Regions from separate parts of the Sporanaerobacter sp. genome, predicted to be linked through region 2. Evidence: a T-box and tRNA genes for the amino acid it is inferred to sense, from the RefSeq annotation. Region 2 holds a T-box; the other regions hold tRNA genes.
What was found. A T-box is a leader RNA that pairs with one kind of tRNA and senses whether it is charged. The one in region 2 lies ahead of ACFWUA_RS06865 (proline--tRNA ligase), so its partner is inferred to be a tRNA-Pro.
Positions count from the first base shown of each region.

Region 1: it encodes a tRNA-Pro, which carries the amino acid that the T-box ahead of ACFWUA_RS06865 (proline--tRNA ligase) is inferred to sense. The anticodon was not compared.
Region 3: it encodes a tRNA-Pro, which carries the amino acid that the T-box ahead of ACFWUA_RS06865 (proline--tRNA ligase) is inferred to sense. The anticodon was not compared.

Region 1 is NZ_CP181252.1:647,673-655,657, forward strand. Features, by position in the region: partial or broken gene lepB (signal peptidase I) at 58-408, shown strand; gene ACFWUA_RS03115 (hypothetical protein) at 461-793, opposite strand; gene ACFWUA_RS03120 (COG2426 family protein) at 857-1,309, opposite strand; tRNA gene ACFWUA_RS03125 (tRNA-Pro) at 1,516-1,592, shown strand; gene ACFWUA_RS03130 (tRNA lysidine(34) synthetase) at 1,800-2,510, shown strand; gene ACFWUA_RS03135 (phosphodiester glycosidase family protein) at 2,530-5,388, shown strand; gene ACFWUA_RS03140 (transglycosylase SLT domain-containing protein) at 5,431-6,267, opposite strand; gene ACFWUA_RS03145 (rod-binding protein) at 6,290-6,619, opposite strand; gene flgG (flagellar basal-body rod protein FlgG) at 6,633-7,427, opposite strand; gene ACFWUA_RS03155 (flagellar hook-basal body protein) at 7,442-7,985, opposite strand, start outside.
Region 2 is NZ_CP181252.1:1,421,296-1,429,280, forward strand. Features, by position in the region: gene radA (DNA repair protein RadA) at 1-519, shown strand, start outside; gene disA (DNA integrity scanning diadenylate cyclase DisA) at 523-1,593, shown strand; gene ACFWUA_RS06840 (DUF1573 domain-containing protein) at 1,674-2,090, opposite strand; gene ACFWUA_RS06845 (CarD family transcriptional regulator) at 2,318-2,806, shown strand; gene ACFWUA_RS06850 (PIN/TRAM domain-containing protein) at 2,998-4,095, shown strand; gene ispD (2-C-methyl-D-erythritol 4-phosphate cytidylyltransferase) at 4,202-4,942, shown strand; gene ispF (2-C-methyl-D-erythritol 2,4-cyclodiphosphate synthase) at 4,953-5,426, shown strand; T-box leader at 5,486-5,699, shown strand; gene ACFWUA_RS06865 (proline--tRNA ligase) at 5,749-7,476, shown strand; gene ACFWUA_RS06870 (sensor histidine kinase) at 7,698-7,985, shown strand, end outside.
Region 3 is NZ_CP181252.1:2,224,013-2,231,997, forward strand. Features, by position in the region: gene ACFWUA_RS11205 (RluA family pseudouridine synthase) at 1-170, opposite strand, end outside; gene lspA (signal peptidase II) at 182-637, opposite strand; gene ACFWUA_RS11215 (TraR/DksA C4-type zinc finger protein) at 734-1,357, opposite strand; gene ACFWUA_RS11220 (bifunctional 3-deoxy-7-phosphoheptulonate synthase/chorismate mutase) at 1,530-2,303, opposite strand; gene ACFWUA_RS11225 (DivIVA domain-containing protein) at 2,385-2,918, opposite strand; gene ACFWUA_RS11230 (RNA-binding protein) at 2,933-3,718, opposite strand; gene ACFWUA_RS11235 (YggT family protein) at 3,731-3,997, opposite strand; gene ACFWUA_RS11240 (cell division protein SepF) at 4,020-4,448, opposite strand; gene ACFWUA_RS11245 (YggS family pyridoxal phosphate-dependent enzyme) at 4,461-5,150, opposite strand; gene ACFWUA_RS11250 (HlyD family efflux transporter periplasmic adaptor subunit) at 5,170-6,462, opposite strand; gene ACFWUA_RS11255 (hypothetical protein) at 6,574-6,945, opposite strand; tRNA gene ACFWUA_RS11260 (tRNA-Pro) at 7,060-7,136, shown strand; gene spoIVA (stage IV sporulation protein A) at 7,200-7,985, opposite strand, start outside.

The DNA of each region.
Region 1 (7,985 bases), 770 kb from region 2:
TGAAAAATTTGACATGGATTATGATATATTGTTCGCTAACAAAATCAAGTCAAAACTCCTAAACATAGTGATATAGTTGTATTTAAAACTGATTTTAAAAATAAAATGGGAATAAATAAAAACTTTATCAAAAGAGTAATTGGTATTGAAGGCGACAAAATTGTTATCACAAATGGTAAAGTATATGTCAATGATGTTTTATTAGATGAACCTTATATCAAGGTTGATTATACTCATGGTGATATTGATATAATTGTTCCATATAATAAAGTATTTGTAATGGGAGACAATAGAGATAATAGTTTTGACAGTAGAAGTCCTGAAGTTGGTTGTATTGATGTTTCAAGTATTAAAGCAATTGTACCATTTAGATTTTATCCATTTAATAAATTTGGCAAAGTGAATTAATTTCACCTTGCCATTGTTTTTAGATGCAACACAAGGGGTCAGTCCCCTTGTGTTATTTGATTTTTCTCATAATTATATCTTCGTGTTTTGATACTTTGGCTTCTATTCTCTCTAATTGTTGAGAATTTTGTATTTGCCCATCAAACAATGCTTCTATCTTAGGCATAATCTCATGCTCTATCATTGCATTTGTTTTTTTAAGCCCTCCTTTTATGCCTGTTACATCCCCTTTTAATCCAGCTACGTCCCCTTTTAATCCACCTACATCCCCTTTTAATCCAGCTACATCCCCCTTTATGTCTGTTATGTCTTTCTCTATAGTGTCAAATCTTTGGTTAAATTCAATATACATTTTTTCCATTAACTCAAAAATTTTATCTTCCATACCGTGACTTCCCTCCTATTAAAACAATTATATCATATGCTTTTGTAGATTTATATTGTTTTTTCAAAGAATTGACACTATATTGTAAGTCAGAGTAAATACTATGATACCGGCCATTATGACACCGGATATAATTGCAGTTAGTGCTTTTTTGAAATTCAATTTAAGTAGTGTTGCTGCGATGCATCCTGTCCAAGCTCCAGTAGTTGGCAAGGGTATTGCTACCAATATAAATAAACCCAATATACTGTATTTTTTTATCTTATCTCTACTTCTCTTTAGAGTTCTATTTTTCACCCATGCTACAGCTTTAGAAAATAGCTTTGTGTTTTCAAGAAAATTCATCACAGGCTCCAACAATTTAAGTAAAAAAGGAACTATAATACTGTTTCCCAATATACTTATGATTGTGCTTTCAATAGGGCTTAGTCCCAAAGATACTCCAAGGGGTATCGCCCCTCTTAGTTCAGAAAGTGGCATTGCAGCTACTATAAATACTTTTAGTTCCTCACTCATCTCAATCCTCCTATAGCGTATTAGTTTATTATATTCTATACACTAGAAAAAAAACCTTTAAACTTTAAAAAATATTTTAAAATAGTGAGAAATAGCGAGAATAATGTAGATTTAAAGCGATATTTTATTATATTTTTATATATTCACTATTTTTAATATGTGCATTGGAAGTGAAAATCCACTATACTATAAGAGTCGGCGGTTGACGGGGTGTAGCGCAGTTTGGTAGCGCACGTGGTTTGGGACCATGGGGCCGGGGGTTCGAATCCCTCCACCCCGACCACCAAAAGAAGGATTGAGTACTCAATCCTTCTTTTTTTATTTTTATGATATCTAGAAAAGTTCTATGCTGTGGGTCATAAATCGTCCAGCCAAACGAAACGTCCCCGTGGTGGACATTGTCAAAGTATTGTAATGTATTTGTAACCTATTTGATATATTATAATTATATAATTATCTTCAAAGGTACCCTTTTAGAAAGGTTGATGTGATGAAAAAAATATTGGGAGCTATGAGAAGAGCTATCGAGGATTTTGACTTAATTCAAGATGGTGATAAAATTGGAGTAGGGCTTTCTGGTGGAAAGGACAGTATGGTCCTTTTATATGCACTAAAACTCTATCAGAGATTTAGTCCAGAAAACTTTGAATTGGAAGCTTTCACAGTAAATCTTGGATATGAAGATTTTGATACAGAAACCATAAGAAAGTATTGTGAAAGTATTGATGTGCCTTTCAATCTCAAGGAAACAAATATAAAGGATATAGTATTTGAAGCAAGAAAAGAAAAAAACCCCTGTGCTCTCTGTGCCAATATGCGTAGAGGTGCCATACACAATTCCCTTAAGGAAAAAGATTTCAACAAGCTTGCCTTGGCCCATCATGGAGATGATGCATTGGATACCCTTTTTTTAAGTATGCTCTATGAAGGAAGAATAAATACCCTTCAGCCTTTAACCTATCTAGATAGAAAACAGTTATATGTCATTCGTCCTTTTTTATATCTGTCGGAATATGACATAAAAGGAGCCATAAACAAATATGAAATCCCAGTAGTTAAAAACCCTTGTCCTGTCGACAAGAAAACCAAAAGAGAATACATTCACAATCTCTTAAAAAATATATACAAAGAAATTCCTGGGTGCAGAGATAGGCTCCTTAGGGCGATACAAAATGGCGAAGAACTAAATCTTTGGTTTTAATGAAAAGTGAGGTGGAGAAATGAACAATAGTTTTAAGAAGTTCTTAGTAAGTTTAATTGCAATATCGTTAATTCTTAGTGGCAATATTTTTTCAATAGCTGAAGCAAAAAAGACACAAGATCAAACTTATACAATATATGAAACAACAAACGCAGAAGATCTTTCCAGTGGGGTAGTTCATGAAAATGTACTTAAGTTTACCAACAAGGGTTGGTGGAATATAAATGTATTGAGAGTAAATTTAGAAGATGAGTATACAGAAATAAAGGGGTTATTTAGCAGCAAGGGAATTTCAAGCAGAGAAAAGGTGAGCACTATGGTGAAGGAGTCCAATGCCATAGCTGGAGTCAATGGGGATTTCTTTGAGTATAAACCTTTTCCAAGTCCAATAGGCACCTTGATAAATGATGGTGAAATCATATCATCTCCAATGGCAAAAGAATATGCAAAACCTGCTTTTGTACTTACAGATAGCAAGAATGCTTCAATTACCTATTTTGATAAAAGACTTGCAGCTGTATCTTCTGCTACAGGAGTAGAAGTCATTCTTTCAGCTATAAACAAAGTTAGTCAAGCCTATGAAGAAGTAATGCTCTACAACAAACACTGGGGAGCTAAATCCATAGGAAATAAACTTCACAAAGACCTTATAGAAATAGTAGTAGTAGACAATATTGTAACTGATGTAAGAATTGGGCAACCACCAGTAGATATCCCTGAAAATGGCTACATACTTGCTGGAAGGGGAAGAGTAGAAGAAAGGCTTTTAAATAATTTTCACTTAGGAGACACAGTGGAACTTAAACTTTCCACTACTCCAAACTATGAAAATATAAAGATGGCAATTGGCGGCGGAAGCATAATCCTTAAAAATGGGGTTCCAATGAATACAGACATAGCTGCAAATGGATTAGATCCAAGAACAGGAATAGGAATTTCTAAAGATGGCAAAGAACTTATCATTGCAACTATAGATGGTAGAGATTCATCTTTCAAGGGAGTCACTGGAAAAACCTTTGGGTCCATAATGAAAGAATTGGGAGCCAATGATGCACTGCTATTTGATGGCGGTGGCTCTACTACTATGGCAGTTAAATATGTAGATGAAGAAAATGTAAAAGTTGTCAACAAACCTTCTGATGGAGGAGAAAGAAAAGTTATAAATGGTGTAGGAGTATTTTCAAATGCACCTAAGGGAAATCTTTCTAGTATAAAAGTCACAACTGATGACAAGAATATGTTTTTAAATACTACAAGAAGATTTAATATAAAAGGATATGATGAATACAAAAATCCTATAGAAGTAGATCAAGAAAAAGTCACCTATACTGTAGAAGGAATCAAAGGTGAATTCAATGGAAATACATTAAAAGCCCTATCCACTGGAAAAGGCAAAGTAATTGCAAACTATGAAGGTATCACTTCTTCTATCGATATTCAAGTGTTTGAAACTGTAAGAGATATAGTTTCAGATATAGATAAATTCACTATAGATATAAATAGTCAAAAGAACTTAGGAGTTTTCTATGGAAAAGATAGAGATGGATTTGATGCAATAGTATATCCTGAAGATGTAAAATGGGAAATCATAGGAGATGTTGGAAGAGTTGAAAATGGCATATTCTACAGTAGTAGCGAACCAAGTTCTGGTGCCATCACTGCTAGAATTGGAGATGGGGTAGAAAATATATTAGTGGCTGTAGGAAGCAAGGGAGTTCTTATTGAATCCTTTGAAGATTTAAATAGAGTATCTTTTTCTTCTTATCCAGCTGAAGTCTCAGGAAGTATTGGATTGGTAAGTGAAGCCAAAGAAGGCAATGGCTCTTTAAGTCTTAAATATGACTTTACAGTAGGAGATAAGACTAGAGCCGCTTATGTCAACTTAAATCCTAATGATCAAAAGGGAATACTACTAGATGGAAATCCTAAAAAGCTAGGTCTTTGGGTATATGGAGATGAAGGAAACTCTTGGCTTAGAGGCAATATCACAGATAAAAATGGTACTGAATACAATATAGATTTTGCAAAAGTAGTGGATTGGACAGGATGGCAATATATCACAGCTGATATTCCTTCAAATATTACTTATCCAATCACTTTAAATAAAATATATCTAGTAGAAACAGATCCTGTAAAAAAAGGCAGCGGAGAAATTTACATGGATGGCCTTGTAGCCATATATCCTTCATCATATAAAAATATGGTACTACCTGCCTCCAGTAATATGACTGATGTGAAAAATAAGGAAGTAAAAAAAGATAAAAATGGTTTTTCCTTTATAGTCACCTCTGCTCCACAAAATTTAGACGATGTAGTTAAATATAAAGCTAGTGACAAAATCAAATCCAATGTAAACAAACACGATTTAGCTATATTCATGGGTGGTAGCACAGCTGATTTCAAGAAAGGCCTAAAACCTAAAACAATCATTGATGTAAAAAGTGGATACAAACCTTATAGATATGGAAATGTACTCTTCATCAAAGCTGATAGCTCCAAAAATGGACTTAGAGCTACAAATCCAGAACAATGGCTATGGCTTAAACATGATTTAGAAAATGCAAAAGAAAAAAATATAGTTGTCATATTGCCAACTCCAATATTTGGCAATGGAGGATTCACTGATAAACTTGAAGCAGAACTTCTACACAGCATACTTTCTGAAGTCAAATTAAATGGAAAAGATGTTTGGGTAGTTTATGGAGGAAATGGAACTAATACCGATTTAAAGGATGGAATTAGATACATTCAAGTAAATTCAAAAGGAGTTTCAAATCCTCAAGATATCTACAATATCAGCATGGCTGAATTTGTGGTAAATAAAGACAATATCACATATCAAATAAAGCCTGTTTTTCAAAGACCTAAAATCCAGTAGAAATTGAATGAAAAAGGTGCTAACTTAAAGTTAGCACCTTTTTCATTCAAGCTTTTTTATCCAATTCCCAAATACCCAGTAAGTTTTATCATCTGAGGTCTTTACCTTATAAAAATAAAATCCCCTCTTAAGATTTGGCCCTTCTAGTATAGTCATCTCCGTATTTTCTTTGATTTTCCCTATTTCCTTTCCATAGGGAGAAGACAAAAGAACTATATATTTTTTCCCATCAGCAACCACCTTGTCACCTTTATTGTATATGATGATATCACCTTTATGAGTTTCTTTTGGCGGATTTATTTTAGTTTTATTTTTTGGTACTCCTCTTGAAGGAATACTTCCTCTATTGATGGGAACTATATCTTGCCCATATTGTTTTTTTGCAACTGAATAAATTTTGTTTTGATAAGTATTTGAATTTACATTTGGATTATTCCTCTCCAAAAGTCCATTGTAAGCCCAAAGAGCAAAATACCAATTTTCCAATGTATTTGGATCCATATCTCCTATTTGAGGCATTCTATCATTGGCATATCTCCACTTGGCAAGAAGGACATCTGCCCCAGCTTCAATATTATATACAGGATCATTTTTAAGTTTATTCGAATCATAGCCCCTACTATGAACTTGCATGATACCTATATTGCCACTTCTGCTTGTATATGGAGTACCATTGTCTGTAAACTGTCTAAAAGAACTCTCTACATTTGCTATAGCCTTTAAAATAACACTAGGTATTCCTCTCTTTTTTGCTATTTCTTCAACCAATTTTTCCGTTTCTTTTCTTGACAATTTTTTGCCCACTTCACAATAAGCCGTACTAAAGGCTCCCACCACTATCATGAGTAGCAGAAGAAAAGATAAAATCTTTCTTCTCATAAAAAACCCCCCAATTTAAAGATTACAAGCTTGGATTTTGCCTTTTAAATTGCTCATAGAGCATTTTAGCTAAACCTATACCTTGACCTTTCTTTGCTACTTCCTTTGAAATTTCTTCATCAAACATATCTTCAAATATCTTTGTAGCAGTGCTCTTTTCTATAAATCCATCTTCAGGTATAGTATTTCTCATTTCTTTCATCATCATATGAATGAAAATAGCCTCAAAATCCTTACATACATTCACAAGTTCTTCATCTTTATTGGTCTCTTTTGCACCTTCTATTTTTCTCTCTAAAATAGACTCATCTGGAGTACGCCTTATGATAAAATCATTTGGAAGAATTTCCATATTGTCACCTCAATTATCTCTTCAAATTGTTAACTATCTGCAGCATTTCATCTGAAGTCTGTATTGCCTTGGAATTTATCTCATAGGCTCTTTGAGCAGTAATCATCTTCACCATTTCTTCTACCACTTGAACATTAGAAGCTTCCAAATATCCTGATACAAATCTTGATTTCATCTCTTCCGCTTCCACTGGTATTTCTTCTCCTGAAGCTTCGCTGGCACTATATAAATTCATTCCTTCCCCTACAAGCCCTTCAGGATTCATGAAATTCACCAATTTAAGTCTCCCTATATCGACTATTTCTCCATCTTCATCTTTTCCTGTTATATATCCAAATTCATCTATATTTATATCCCTCAAGCCACTTTCAAAAACTATTTCATCTTCATCCTCACTAAGCACTGTATATCCTTCCGAAGTCACCAATTTCCCTTCGTCTCCATCTATGCTCAATTTAAAACTCCCATCTCTTGTATATCTAATATCACCATTGGGAAGTTCTATGGCAAAAAACCCTTCTCCATCTATAGCCACATCATATGGATTTTGAGTTTCTATAAAACTACTAGTTCTAAAATCCCTTTTAGTAGCAGTAGGCATCACTCCATGACCTACTTCTAAATTTACAGGTCTGCCTTGTTCATCAGTCAAATTGCTTCTCTTCATATTGGCATAAAACAAATCCTTAAACTCTGCTCTTTGAGTTTTATAAGCTGTAGTATTTACATTGGAAAGATTGTTGGCAATAGTATCTATATTTAGCTGTTGAGCCCTCATTCCAGTAGCTGCAGTCCACATAGCCCTCATTTTTTCTCACTCTCCTATACTCTTCCTATTTCATTTGCTGATTTTTCAAGCATTTCATCCTGAACTCTTATGGCTTTTTGGCAAGATTCAAAATTTCTCAAAAGATTTATCATCTCTACCATTTCTTTTATAGAATCCACATTAGATTCTTCCAAAAAACCTTGAAGTACTTCTCCACTAAAAGGTATTTCTTCCCCTTCTACATCTTCAGGTATTTGATATAGATTATTCCCTATTTTCCTTAGATATTCCTTGTTGTCCAAATCCACTACATCAAGCATAGATACATTTAATTCTTCTCCTCTAGCTATGACTATAGGTCCATTTTGGCCCAATACTCTATAGCCATCAACCGTCGTCAATTCTCCATTTGCATTCACAGTAAAAGCACCATTTCTCGTATAGTAAGTTTCACCATCATCTCCTTGAACTTTAAAAAACCCACTTCCATTCAAGGCTACATCATATTTCCCACCAGTTTCCACCATTGCTCCTTGACTAAAATCCACCACAACTTTTTTCACATTAACTCCTGCACTCATAGTACCTATGACTCTA
Region 2 (7,985 bases):
GGAAGACCAGAAAATTCTTCTGGAACTGTTGTAGTGCCTAGTATGGAGGGTACAAGGCCTATGCTTGTGGAAGTACAGTCCCTAGTTAGCTCCACAGCCTTTGGCATGCCTAGAAGAACAGCTATGGGAATAGATTATAATAGAGTTGTTCTGATGGTTGCAGTTCTTGAGAAAAAGATAGGGTATAATATGCAAGACAATGATGTTTATATAAATATTGCAGGAGGTCTTCAAACAAAAGAACCAGCTATAGATTTAGGAATTATAGCTTCTATAGCTTCAAGCTATAGAGACATATATATAGATTCAAATACTGTTATCATGGGAGAAGTGGGGCTTACGGGCGAAGTTAGAAGAATAAGCTTTATAGATAAGAGAATTTATGAAGCTTCGAAACTTGGTTTCGATAGAGCTATAATACCTAGTATAAATATTAAGGATTTAAACAAGATAGAAGGCATAGATGTAATTGGCGTTGGCAGTGTAGAGGAAGCATTGGAAATTGTTTTAGGAGGATAGATTATGAAAGATTCCCAAAAAGACATGTATAAATCTATGAGAATAGTAGCACCAGGAACTCTTTTAAGAGAAGGACTTGAAAGTGTAGTCAGAGCTAAAACAGGTGCTTTGATAGTAGTAGGAGATAATGAAGAGGTCTTAAAAATTGTTGATGGAGGTTTTAATATAAATAGTGATTTTACACCTGCCTATCTTTATGAACTGGCAAAGATGGATGGAGCTATAATACTCAGCAGTGACTGCAAAAAAATACTTTATGCCAATGCTCAACTCATTCCAGATCAGTCTATTTTATCAAGAGAAACAGGTATACGCCATAGAACAGCAGAAAGAGTGGCAAAGCAAACGGACACGTTGGTTATAGCTATTTCTCAAAGAAGAAATATCATTACTTTATATAAAGGAAACAACAAATATGTATTAAGAGAATCTAGCGAAATACTAGATAAAGCAAATCAAGCTATACAAACATTGGAAAAATACAAAAATGTATTAAATCAAGATATGGGGAATTTGACTGCCTTAGAGTTTGAAGATTTGGTTACAGTGTATGATATGGTTAAAGTTATTCAGAGATTGGAAATGGTCATGAGAATATCAGATGAAATAGAAAGATATATTTTGGAACTGGGAAATGAAGGAAGACTTATAAGTATGCAATTAGATGAGCTTATGAGTGGAGTGGTGGAAGATGGAATAAATATCATAAAAGACTATTCAAATTGGCCAAATAAATCTCATGACGAAATAAGAAAATCCATAAGAGAACTTTCTTCAGAGGAACTTTTAGACTTTTATACCATAGCTAGGACAATGGGCTATGATGGTGGAATTTCAGCATTAGATACAAGCATTTATCCTAAAGGATATAGGATATTAGGTAAAATACCAAGACTTCCAATAGGAGTATTGGAAAATTTGGTAAAGATGTTTGGGAGTTTTCAAAAAATATTGAAGGCTTCAACAAAAGAATTGGATTTAGTTGAAGGTATAGGTGAAGTGAGAGCTAGGACTATCAAGGAAGCTTTAAGGAGATTTCAAGAACAAATATTTTTAGATAGACACATAATATGAGAGCTAAACTGGGAAGTTCCAATTTAGCTCTTAATTTTATAACCCATGTGAAAGTTTTGTTTTTTATATAAAAAATTTTTTTATTTAAGATTATATATTCCTAGAGTTTTGAGATTGTTGTATTCATTATTAAATATATCGGACAAATTCATTCCTAATGTGTCACAAAGAGCTGCTAAATAGAACAAGTAAGAACCTATTTCTTCTTCTATTTTTTCACTACAAACTTCACATAGCTCTCCTTCTAAATGGCTTTTTAGTGATTTTTTGAGTTCTTCCAAAGATTCACTATTGTATTCTTGTTTTTTTGCATCTATTGAAATACAGCCACAAGAAGTGACGGATTTAATTACAGCTCTGTTAATTCTAGCGTTGTATTCATCTAGTTTAGTGATTATATCTAAAATGCTTTTGTGTCTTATTAGTACATTAGATGTCATTTCTTGAAAAGCATTACAGTTTATATTTGTATCTATGTTTTCAATATTTTTGTCCATTTCTCCCACCCCAGTCAAATTATTTAATTTATATTTTTATTATACTTATGTGGACAAGTCATTGTCAAATAATTCTTATATTTTATTAAATGGTTTGAGAAGAAAATTATTGAAGTAACTTTGAGTTGACAAGATATCATGCTATGTGGTAAAATAATAAATTTGACATTCATTCCCTATTATTGTATACTATTATAGTAGTGAGAATTATATTGGGAGGTTTTGTTATGTTTAATATAGGAGACAAAATTGTTTATCCTATGCATGGTGCAGGTGTAATTGTGGCTATTGAAGAAAAAGAAATATTAGGAAGAAAAAGAAAATACTATATAATGAAAATGCCTATTGGAGATATGAAAGTAATGGTTCCTGTAGATAATGTAAAAGAAATAGGTATAAGAGAGATAATAGATGACGAAGAAATAGAGCAAGTATTTGAAGTGCTAAAAGGAAGTAAGACTAAAATGCCTCAAAACTGGAATAGACGCTACAGATTAAATATGGATAAAATAAAAAGTGGGGATATTTATGAAATAGCGTCAGTAGTTAGAAATCTCATGATAAGAGATGCTGAAAAAGGGTTGTCAACGGGTGAGAGAAAAATGTTAAATAGTGCTAAGCAAATGCTTGTAAGCGAATTAGTGCTGGCAAAGGGAATAGATAGACAGCAAACAGAAACGCTAATAGATGAAGCCATAAATTGCCCTTCACTGTGAATTACCACCACTCATATAAGTGGGTTTTTACTGTTTCCTAGAACATTTTCTAGGAATTAAGTCTTATGCGTCTTTCGTAGGTTTAACTTTGGGCAGTTCCTGTCCTAGATTTAAAAAATCATATAATTATAATTTTTTGTTATATAATTTATTATTATGGAAATATATAATATTAAGGAGGAGGTGAATTTATGGTTGATAAAATTGCTAAATTTGTAATATCTTTAATAGGAGTTCTAATTGGATATGGGATTACAGCTGGATTAAAAAACATTGGAGTTTTGAGATTAGCAGATGGTGGACTTTTTGCATTTTTTGTTTTCGTCATTATAATGGCTATTTCTGGAATTATTTTCTTTTTTTTATCATCGTATTTCATAAAGGGCATACAAAAGTTCATTTATTTTTTAGAAGTGGAAATTCAAAACAGACCTGCATCTGATATTATTTTAGGTTCTGTTGGCTTGATAGTGGGGTTAATTATAGCATATCTTTTAAGTCAACCGTTTTATAACATAAAAGTCCCTTATTTAGGAGTTATAGTTTCTATTGTATTGTATTTGATATTTGGATATTTGGGTATTAAGATTCCAACTAGGAATAGGGATGATTTTACAAATTCATTAAATGGTTTTAAGAAAAATGCTAGCAAAGAAAAGGTAAAGGCTAATAGCAAGTCATCACCTAAAATATTGGATACTAGTGTTATAATAGATGGAAGAATAGCTGATATATGTAAGACTGGTTTTGTAGAAGGACCTCTTATAATACCCGAATTTGTTCTTGAAGAACTTCAACGTATTGCAGATTCATCAGATTCTCTAAAGAGAAATAGAGGAAGAAGAGGACTTGATATTTTAAATAAAATTCAAAAAGAATTAGATATAGAAGTTGTTATTTGTGATAAAAAGATTGAAGAAGTACAAGAAGTGGATTCAAAACTTTTAAAGCTTGCTCAGCAGATGAAAGGAAAAGTTATTACAAATGATTACAATTTAAATAAAGTAGCAGAAGTGCAGGGAATAGAAGTTCTAAATATAAATGAACTTGCCAATGCTATTAAACCAGTAGTTTTGCCAGGAGAAGAAATGGTAGTGCAAGTGATACGAGATGGAAAGGAAATAGGTCAAGGTCTTGCATATCTTGATGATGGAACTATGATAGTAGTGGAAGGTGGTAAAAAACATATTGGGGAGACTATTGATGTTTTAGTGACTAGTGTGTTGCAAACTTCTGCTGGGAGAATGATATTTGCTAAACCAAAATCAGTAGTAGATAGAGCGGTTTAGGGTCTAGTTTTAGACCCTAATATTTTTTGTTTTTAGGATAACATATTTTCGCAAATCTATTTCTGAATATTTTTCAATATGCTATAATGACTAAGAGGTGAAAAATATGTATGAAAACAATTTTGTTTCAGTTGTAGTAGCTGCTGCAGGCATGAGCAACAGAATGAGAAGTAGAATAAATAAGCAATTTATTTTTATTGATAATAAGCCTGTATTAGCTCATACACTGGAAAAATTTGAAATGTGCAAATATGTAGATGAGATAATTATAGTGGCTAAAGAGGACGAAATTGAATATTGCAAAAAAGAAATTGTTAAAAAATATGATTTCAAAAAGGTTAGTAAGGTTGTTAAGGGTGGAAAAGAAAGACAAGATTCTGTATATAATGGATTGCTGGCTTTAGATAAAGAGTGTGAAATAGTTTTAATTCACGATGGAGCAAGACCTTTTATAAAAGTTAAGAATATTGAAGATGGCATTGAAGGAGTAATTAAATATGGAGCTTGTGTTGTAGGAGTACCTGTCAAAGACACTATAAAAATAGTGAGTGACAACAATGATGTAATGAATACTCCTGATAGAAGTCAAATATGGGCAGCTCAAACCCCCCAATGTTTTTTAAGACATATCATTATGCAAGCTTATAAAGCTGCTTTAGATGACGATTTTACTGGAACTGATGATAGTATGCTTGTGGAGAGGATTGGAGTTGATGTAAAGATGATTATGGGTTCTTATGAGAATATAAAGATTACTACTCCGGATGATTTAATAGTTGCGGAATCCATGCTGAAAGGCAAAGAAATTATTTTTAAGAAAAGAAATTTTGTATTTGAAGGTAGATAGGGTGGTTTGTATGAGAATAGGTATAGGATATGATGTTCATAAACTGGTAGAAGGAAGAAAATTAATTGTGGGAGGAGTAGAAATTCCTCATGAAAAGGGACTATTAGGTCACTCAGATGCAGATGTCTTAATTCATGCTATTATGGATAGTATTTTAGGAGCAATGGCTTTGGGGGATATTGGAAAACATTTTCCGGATACAGACATTGCATATAAGGATATATCTAGCATGGTTCTTCTTGAGAAAGTTTATGATATAATGTTGAGTAATGGGTATGAAATTGGAAATATAGACTGTATAGTAGTGGCTCAAAGACCTAAATTTGCACCTTATATACATAATATGAGAGAAAACATAGGAAGAGTTTTAAATATATCTATAGACAACATAAGTATAAAAGCTACTACTACAGAATGGCTTGGATTTGAAGGAAGAGAGGAAGGAATATCTGCTCATTGCGTATGTATTTTGAATAAAAATTAAATTTTTATTTGACATAAAAATCTTTTTTTAGTATTATATTAATAATTAAATTAATTTAATACATTACAGTGAAGGGAAATAGTAAATATGAATGGTCAAAAGAGAGGAAATCATAAGGTGGAAGATTTCTGACCCTCTTTATATTGAACCCGTCCCTGAGTTTTTAGATTGAAAAGAAGTAGGTCTAAACGGTAGTTCCGTTATAACTTTCGAGTGGATTTAAAATGTTAAATCTATTAGAGTGGTACCGCGAAGCATACCTTCGTCTCTATTTTGAGATGGAGGTTTTTTTATTCCCAAAAAGTTAAAGGAGGAATTAGAGATGAGAATGTCTAAATTGTATTTACCAACTTTAAGAGAAGTGCCATCTGAGGCTGAAATACCTAGTCACCAATTGCTTTTAAGAGCAGGGATGATGAGAAAATTAGTTTCTGGGGTTTATTCATATTTGCCTCTTGGGTATAGAGTTATAAGAAAAATAGAGCAAATAGTTAGAGAAGAAATGGATGCTGCAGGTTCACAGGAACTTTTGATGTCTGCCATACAGCCTAAAGAATTGTGGGAAGCTAGTGGCAGATGGGATAATTTTGGTCCTGAAATGTTCAAATTGAGGGATAGGAATGACAGAGAATTTTGTTTAGGACCAACTCATGAAGAATATTTTACAAATCTTATAAAAGATGAAGTGAAGTCTTATAAACAACTTCCCTTGAATTTGTATCAAATTCAAACTAAATATAGGGATGAAAAGAGGCCAAGATTTGGTCTCATACGAAGTAGAGAATTTATCATGAAAGATGCTTATAGCTATGATAAAGATCTAGAAGGACTAGAAGAGTCTTACAAAATCATGTGGAAAGCTTATGAAAAAGTTTTCGATAGACTAAAATTATACTACAAAGTTGTTCAGGGAGATACAGGGGCTATGGGAGGAAAGGTGTCCCATGAGTTCATGGCTATGTCAGAAGTTGGAGAGGGCTTAATTGCATATTGTGACAATTGTGACTATGCTGCTACAGATGAAAAAGCTCAAGTGGTCTATAATATTGGAGAACAGGACAAAGAAGAACTAGATTGGGAAAAAGTTCATACACCAAATGCAAAGACAATAGAGGATGTAGCTTCTTTTTTCAATAGAGGAAAAGATGGATTTGCTAAAACGTTAGTATATAAGGCTAAAGACGAAGTTGTTGTAGTGGTTTTGCCAGGCAATAGAGAATTAAATGAAGTAAAATTGTGCAATTACTTGGGCATAGCAGAACATGAATTGGAATTGGCAGATGAAGAAACTGTTAAAAGAATTACAGGAGCAGAAGTTGGATTTGCAGGGCCTATAGGATTAAAAGAAAAAGTAAAACTATTGATAGATGAAAGAATAACCAAGATGAAAAACTTTATAGTAGGAGCTAATGAAACAGATTATCATATCAAGAATGTAAACTATGGAAGAGATTTCAAAGGTGAAGTTGTAAAAGATTTGTTGCTGATTGAAAAGGGCGATATTTGTCCAAAATGTGGAAAGATACTTAAGATGGATAGAGGAATAGAAGTAGGGAATATATTTCAATTAGGAACTAAATATAGTGAAAGTTTAGGTGCTACTTATTTAGATGAAAATGGCAAAGAAAAGCCATTTGTTATGGGTTCTTATGGTATAGGAGTTTCTAGAAGCATGTCAGCTATAGTAGAACAATATCATGACGAAAATGGAATCATATGGCCATTAGTTGTGGCCCCATATCATGTGATTGTAACTGTAGTGAATATAAAAAGCGAAGAACAAATAAATTTAGGAGAAAAGATATACTCTTCTTTAAAAGAAAGAGGATTAGAAGTATTAATAGATGATAGAAATGAGAGAGCAGGAGTCAAATTTAAAGATAGAGATTTAATAGGAATTCCTATCAGAATAACTGTAGGTAAAAAAGCAGGTGAGAATATTGTAGAATATTCTTTAAGAAGTAGTGATGACAAAATCGAAATACATGTAGATGAAATATTGGGTAAAATTGAAGAAGAGTTTGAAAGAGAAGGATTAAAAATAAATTAGGGCGTTTTTAACGCCCTAATTTATTTTGCGTTGGACAGTTAGAATTCGTTGAAGGAAATTAAAAAAATTAAGAAATTTAATGTGTGTTGGTATTATATTTATCGAAAAAAGCAGTATATTGACGAAAAAAGTTGTATGATAAGCATAAAAATATAGAGGATATTTGTTTACAATGTAGAATATTGATATTGAATTTAATATTGATTGTAGGTGGAAAGTCTATGTTGTATTCAATACCTTGGTATGTTGTACTATTTCAGTCTATTCCTGAGATGTTTCTTACTTTGATACTTGGATTTAAACTATTTAATTTAGATGTGGATATTAGAAAATTTTTTTTGATATCATGTATAGTTTCTATAATTGTATATTTTACGAGAAAAAATGCTACGATTTATGGGATTCACACAGCTATATTTATATTATCTTCTTTAATTTTAATAAAAATGATTTTACAAATAAAATTTACATATTCTTTTATTTGTATTTCAACTAGTTCTTTGATAAAT
Region 3 (7,985 bases), 800 kb from region 2:
CCTTCTTTGACTAAATATTTTGATTTGACGCACTTTCCATTTACTTTAATTAAATTTTCTTCAATTAATTTTTGAATATAACTTCTCGAAATTTCATTTAATTCTTTAGCTAAATATGCATCTATTCTCTCATTATCTTCTTCGCTAACATATATTTCAACAATATCCATTTTATCCTCCATCAAACTTCGTATTTGTTAAAAAGTACCATGATTACGATTAAAATAGTAGATATAACTATAAAACTATCTGCCAAATTAAATACTGGAAAATAATAACCATTGCTGAACCTCACCGATATAAAATCTATTACATATCCAAATCTTATTCTATCTATAAGATTTCCAACAGCCCCAGCTATTAGCATTACCAGTGAGACTTTCATAAGTTTAGATAAGTGATAAAAATTATTTTTCAAAAAAATTATTACCCAAAATATAACCGCTGCCGTTATAATTACAAAGAATATTTTTTTATTTTGAAGTATACCAAAAGCTGCTCCACGATTTTCCACATAAGCAAAACTCAAAAAATTCTTAATCAATACTAAAGACTCACCCGATTTTAGATATTTTACAGCTGCTTGTTTTGAAATTTGATCTAATAAAATTATTAATATAAAAATTCCATACAACAAATCTTTTTTCCTCCTCGTATAATAAATTACATATATTATTCTAATCTATTAAACTATTTATTACAAGAAAAAAGCTAGTTATATTTAACTAGCTAATTAAAGAGTATCCTTATAATATTCTTCTGATATTTTTTCTACATCTTCAACAATACCATCTTCTAAATCATCATATATTCCTTGATTATCTCCTGTAGAATCAGAAGGATCATCTTTAACCATATTAAATCTTGCTACTGCTTGATAACTGTCTTCTCTATCAAATTCTATTCCTTCATTTTTTAGTTCATCGATGTGACTTTTGGAAAAAGGTAAAGGCCTATCCTCTTCTTCAGGTCTAAAACTCATTTTCTTTTCTAAAGGTATTCTTTTTTTAGAACAATCTATACAAAGTTTAGCATAGGGTATCAATTCCAATCTATTGAAATCTATTTCTTTGCCACAGACCTTACAAATTCCATAATTACCTTCATCTATATTTCTAAGTGATTCTTCTATTTCATAAATAGTATCATTATTTTTATTTTTTAGTCCCATATCATGTTCTTTCATGAACATTTCTGTTCCTAAATCTGCTGGGTGATTGTCATAAGAAGAAAGTTCACTTGAATATTCCTCCATTGACTCAGAAAAATTGTTTTCCATTTTATTTAAAATTTCTTCAACCTTTGCTCTTTCTTTAAACAATAAATCTCTAAAATGAGCAAGTTTTTTCTTCTCCATTATCTGCCTCCTTCTAAAGATTTTACTTTCTATTTAAACTAATGCAAAAGCTACTCAGTGATACTATTCCCACTTTAAATAAAATAATACTGAGTTGATATCTCGTTTAATATATAAAAAACCTCCCTAACATATTTCGATTATGTAATATAGTAGGGAGATTTTTTACTTTTTATATATTCATATTCTTTAGTCTTTTAATTTCATTTACTAAAATTTCAAACTCATAAAAATTAAGAGATTGAAAACCGTCAGAAAGTGCCTTTTCAGGATTTGGGTGGATTTCTATCATAACTCCATCTGCACCAATGGCCAACGCAGCTTTAGTAGCAGGTAATATCAATTCTCTTCTGCCCGTACCATGACTTGGATCAACTATTATAGGATATTCTGACAATGATTTAATTGTTGGTACACTTACCAAATCTAATGTATTTCTAGTGTATTTTTCAAAAGTTCTTATTCCTCTCTCACATAATATAATATTTTCATTTCCTTCCATACTTATATATTCACAAGCCTTAAGCCATTCCTCAATCGAAGAACTCATACCCCTTTTTAAGAGTATAGGCTTATCAGTCTTACCCACTTCTTTTAGTAGTGGAAAATTTTGCATATTTCTCGAGCCGATTTGAATGATATCTATATAATTATATGCCCTTTCAACATCTCTAGGATCTAAAATTTCTGATACTATTTTCATTTCATATTTATCTTTTATATTTTTTAATATTTCAAGTCCTTCAAATCCTAAACCTTGAAAATCATTTGGATCAGTTCGAGGTTTAAAAGCTCCCCCTCTCAAAACCTTTATCCCAAGTGCACTTAAAAATTTCCCTATGGATTCCATTTGTTCTTCACTTTCTACAGAACACGGTCCTGCAACAATTGTGAAATTATCTCCGCCAAATTTAACTCCATCCCCTATATCAATAATTTTTGTCATAACAAATTCCTCCAAAAATAGTTTTACATATATTATTTATATTATTTCTTCGATATTGTCAAGGATTTTAAAAAATGGAGGCTATGCCCCCATATCATCTGTTCTATCAATCTCTTCTATTGCTATTCCTTTTTCAATCTCATCAGATTCTTTTGATGAAGCACTTTCTATTTCATTGTAATAATCATCCAATGTAGACAATTGAGCTTCTATCAAGGATTTAAATCTAGTCTTAAAAATATATATCTCTTTTCTTAAACTCTCATATTCTTCTTGAATTTTTATTACTTCATCATGAGCATTTTCTATTATTCTTCTAGATTTTTCTTCTGCTTCCATTATAATTAAATCCGCTTTTTGCTTTGCCGTATTTGTCACTTCTTCAGCTGTTCCTTGAGCTACTACCAATGTATTTTTCAATGTATCCTCAAGATTGTTGTATTGTTTTAACTGATCATTTAAAATTGTAATTTTTTCTTTTAATTCAATATTTTCCTTATAAAGCTTTTCATAATCAACAATAATTTCGTCTAAAAAGCTATCCACTTCTGTTTCATTGTATCCTCTAAAAGATTTATTAAAATCTTTGTTCTGTATGTCTAAAGGTGTAAGCATTCCCTTCACTCCATTTATTTAAATATTCTAATACCAACTTTCAATCTATCCTTTTTAGTTGTGCCAAATATTGAATATAAAACAAATCTTCCATAACCTCTAACTGAAACAATATCGCCTTCTTTTAGTTCAAAAAAAGGCTTTTTTATTGGCTCCCAATTAACTTTTACTTTACCATTTTTAATAATATTTAAACTATCATTTCTAGATAAATTAAAACTACTACTTATAGTTGCATCTAACCTTAAAGAAGAGACATTAACTATCAACTCTTTATATTTCTCAATTCCTTCTTTTAGAGTATCTCTATTTATATATTCAATATTTATATTATTGTTCCCAACTTTTCTTAAATTAAATAAAATATAGTCAGAAATATCACTACTTACTATTATTTGAACATTGTCCTCATGTATTAAAATATCTCCAATTTTTCCCCTCATTATTCCTAATCCCAATAAAGAACCTAAAAAATCCTTGTGCCTTAATCCTTCGATATTCCCACTTATAGACAATGGAGCAATAGGGCTTTCTTTTAAATCAAATCCCATATAATTGGGATAAATTATGAGAATCTTTCTTTCGGCATTAGAAAGGCCACCATCCTCTATATAAGATATATGTTCAAACCTATTTAAAATAGATTTAGCAAGTCTCACCTCATAGGGATCTAAAAAATCCGTAGCTTGAACTATATGTCTATCTTCAACTATTTCTATCTTATCTAAGACTCTTCTCATATTCATTACTTCATCTTTATCTTTTATGTGAGAAATATACTGTTCTTTGTTATTAATCATCTTATCACCATATTAAAAAATAATAATTTTTAAAATATAAATAATCAAATTCATAAACAATAATGCAAGTAATGGTGAAAAATCTAAAAAACCTGTATCTATTCCTAATCTTTCCAAAATCATGCTACAAGGCCTTAAAATAGGCTCTGTAACATCATATATAAACCTACTAAATCCACTTCTATAATCTATTGGTAAAAATGATAAAAATATTCTAATGAAAATAAAAACTTCAATTATATCAAATAATATATTTATAGCCTTATAAAAAACAATCATAATTTTTCCCCTTATTTATATTTTACCAAGTAAACAAACCTCTGCTTTTTATATCTTCTTTTAATTGCCCATCAATTTCAACATTATTTGGAGCAAGTATGAAAATGTCTTTTGTTACTTTATGAATATTTCCTTCAAGAGCATAAAGTCCACCATTTATGAAGTCAAATATTTGTTTTTTGCACTCTAATTCTAATTCTTCTAAATTTACAACAACAGTTTTTCTCATTTTTAAATCGTCTATTATCTTCGGAGCATCTTCATAATTTAAAGGTTCATGAACAACTAATTTCATATTCATATTGTTATGAATACTAACTACTTTGTTATTTACCTTTACAGACTGAGGTATATCTAAATCTTCTTCATCGTAATCATCATATTCTTCATATTCCTCATCTAAATCTTCCAACCCCATAAAATACTTAAATTTGTTCATAAAATTTGACATAATATTCCCCCCTTAATATACTCTTTTACCAAATATTGCGGTACCAATTCTTACAATGTTGGCTCCTTCCTCTATAGCCACTTTGTAATCATTAGTCATTCCCATAGAAAAATACTTCATTTCTAAATTTTCATAATTTCTCTTTTCTATTTCATAGCCTAAATTTCTTAAATCTCTAAAAACAAATCTTACTTCTTCTGGATTTTCTGAAAAAGGTGCTATTGTCATAAGACCTTTAATTCTAATATTTTTAAAATCTAGTATGGATTCAATAAATGGAATCACTTCTTCTTTTTTAAGACCAAATTTCGTCTCTTCTTCTGCTATATTTACTTGGATAAGCACATCTTTTATAATATTTTCTGATTCAGCCCTTTTATTTATCTCTTTTGCTAGTGACATTCTATCGAGTGAATGTATTAAGTCAACCTTATCTATAATATATTTTACCTTATTGGTCTGAAGATGTCCTATCATATGCCAATTGACATTTCCTTTTATTTTATCATATTTATCCATTATCTCTTGTACCTTATTCTCACCTATGTTCTCTAGGCCATAACTTATAGCTTCATTTATACTATCCACATCAACAGTTTTGGTGACTCCAACTAAAATAATATCGTCTTTGTTTCTTCCTGAAGCAATCAGTGCACTTTCAATATTCTCTTTTACTCTCAAAAAATTATCTCTTATACTAATTTTAAACACCCCCTCGTTGTCAGTCTATAATCTGTCCTTCCTTAGCCTTTCCACCAGTCAAAAGAATTTCATCAAATACTTTTATGGTTTTAATTTTTTTATCACTTCCTTCAATATCGATAAGATTATTATTGTTTCCCTTAGAAACAATAGCATATTCTTCATTTTGACCTAATATTTTAACTGGTCTAAATCTTATTATTCCACTAATATCTTTAATATAAACACCATTTAAACCATCTTTTTCACAAATAGCTTTTGTAGGAACCTTTAAGCCTTCATTCTTAGATTTAATTATCTTAACATCTACATTCCTCTTTTCATAATAATCATGAAAATGAGTATCAAGCCTAATTGCAACCAAGCCTTGTCCATTTTTAGGCTGTATTTTTATTATTCTGCCCTTTAGTTCTTCATCTCTGCCATCTAAACAAACCGAAAGCATATCTCCTTCTTTTAGAGACTTTATTTCTTTTATGTCATCAACATCTACTAGCAAATACCAATTGTAATTATCCATTATCTTAAATAGTGCATCCCCTACATTTACAACTGATTTATTTTTACTGACTTTAGTTTCTGCTTCTTTATCCCTTATATCTTCTAATGTGTAATTTAAAATATTTTTCCCACTATATATTTCTTCAAACCCATCAATCTTAAAGCTAACAATTCCCGCCTCTTGAGAAAAATAATTCACAGTACTATTTTGTATTTCCTTAGTTAACTCTTCTTTTTTCTTTCTTAAATTATCTAAACTCTGATTGGCAAGAGTGTTTTCACCTATAGCGTTGTTTTTCTTTCCTAACGAACAATATAGCTCTTCTTTCAATTGTGCAGTTTCATCATAATTCCCATTTATTATATTATCTTGAAGTTCCGCAATAACAAGTTCAGTATTCTTTTCAGATTTAATTTCATCTTTCTTTGCTATTTCTTTTTGCTTATTTACCTTTTCTATAGATTCTATCTTTTTATTTACTTCTTCTAGTTCACTTTCTAAAGAGGAATCCTCCTCTTTAAGTGATAACTCAGCTATTTTTGCTCCTACTTTAACTCTCTCTCCTTCATTTTTAAAAAAGCTTATTTCCCCATCTCCGTCAGCTCTATATACTCTTTCATTTCTAACTACAATTCCTAAAAAATGAACACTATCTTCTATAGTACCCTCTTCCACAAGGACAGTTTTTAAATTAGATGCATATAATGCTGGAACACTTCTAAATATCAAATAGATAAGAATAAAAGAAATAAACGCAGCTCTAATCCACTTTTTTCTCTTTCGTTTTTTATCTCTTTTTCCTTTTGACATATTATACCATCCTTCATGAATAATTAACCTTATATACTAATTCTCTATTTCTTCTATTTTTCCTTCAAAACTTTAAAATTTTTTTTAGGTCTTAAGACCCATTTTAAAATTTTAAAAAAACTTTCCATATTTACTTACAATTTTAAATTTAATGATATTATCAATATTTAACTTCCTTATCTTATCATCATGAGTAACCATGAGTATAGCTCTTTCCTTTTTCTTTGCTCCAATAACTATGCCCTCTAATTTTTGCTTGCCTTTTAGTACTACTTTTATTTCATCCCCTGACTTCACCTTGCACCCATCAAAAACAAATTCTTTCATATCAGCTTCATCAATATGTTCTTGAGTTATGGATTTTTTATTTATCAGAATAATATTGTTTTTAAGATATAGTTTTTCTTTAAGTACTGCAAATATATATCCAATGACACTGACCATAAATAACATAAGCAAAAAATACTTAATATATACTATCAATTGAATACCTCCATCTATATTAGTATTTATTATTATTAAGTATAACACATATCTACACTTACTTAAACCTACTTTACAAACACTTAATCCTAATATATAATATAATTATGTCATCGGGATGTAGCGCAGTATGGTAGCGCACAAGTCTGGGGGACTTGGGGTCGCTGGTTCAAATCCAGTCATCCCGACCATAAATAAGAGGATAGAAAATTAAAATTTTCTATCCTCTTATTTTTAAACTTTCCTTATCTATATTAGATTATAATACAGATGAGGCCTCCGCTTCCATCGTTTATTATTCTTTCTAGCGTTTTTCTAATCTTCCGTCTTACATCATCTGGCATCATATCAAGTTTTCCTTGTAGTTGTTCATTTACAAGATCATATAATGACTTTCCAAATAAATTTGATTGCCATATTTTAGATGGATCTCCTTCGAATTCATCTAAAAAGTATTTAACTAACTCTTCACTTTGGCTTTCTGTTCCTATAAGAGGGGATACCTCGGTAGTAATATCTGCTCTTATTAAATGAAGCGATGGTGCTTTAGCTTTTAGCTTTACTCCAAATCTATTCCCCTGCCTATATATCTCTGGTTCATCTAATTCAAGTTCATCTAAACTTGGGCTTACCAAGCCATATCCAAATTCTTTAGCATCTGTCAAGGCCTTTTCTATTTTATCATACTCATGCTTTGCTTGAGATAATTTAGAAATAAGACCTATAAGCTGATAATCACCCTGTATACCATATCCTGTAATTTCTTTCAGAACATTATAAAACATACTATCTTCCAAAACTATATCTATATTAGCTACTCCCTCTCCTAAATTTATCTCTTTAATTCTAGTTTCCTTTATTGTTTCAAGTTCACTTAAAGTTTCTACAACAGAATTTATTTCACTTAACTTTTGAAGAGTTTCAATAGACTCTTTCAAAGATTCTAAAATATTAGATTTTATCCAATGATTTCTATTTAATCCTTCCATCCAACCTGGTAAATTTATTTTGATTTCTTTGACTGGAAATTCATAGAGTAT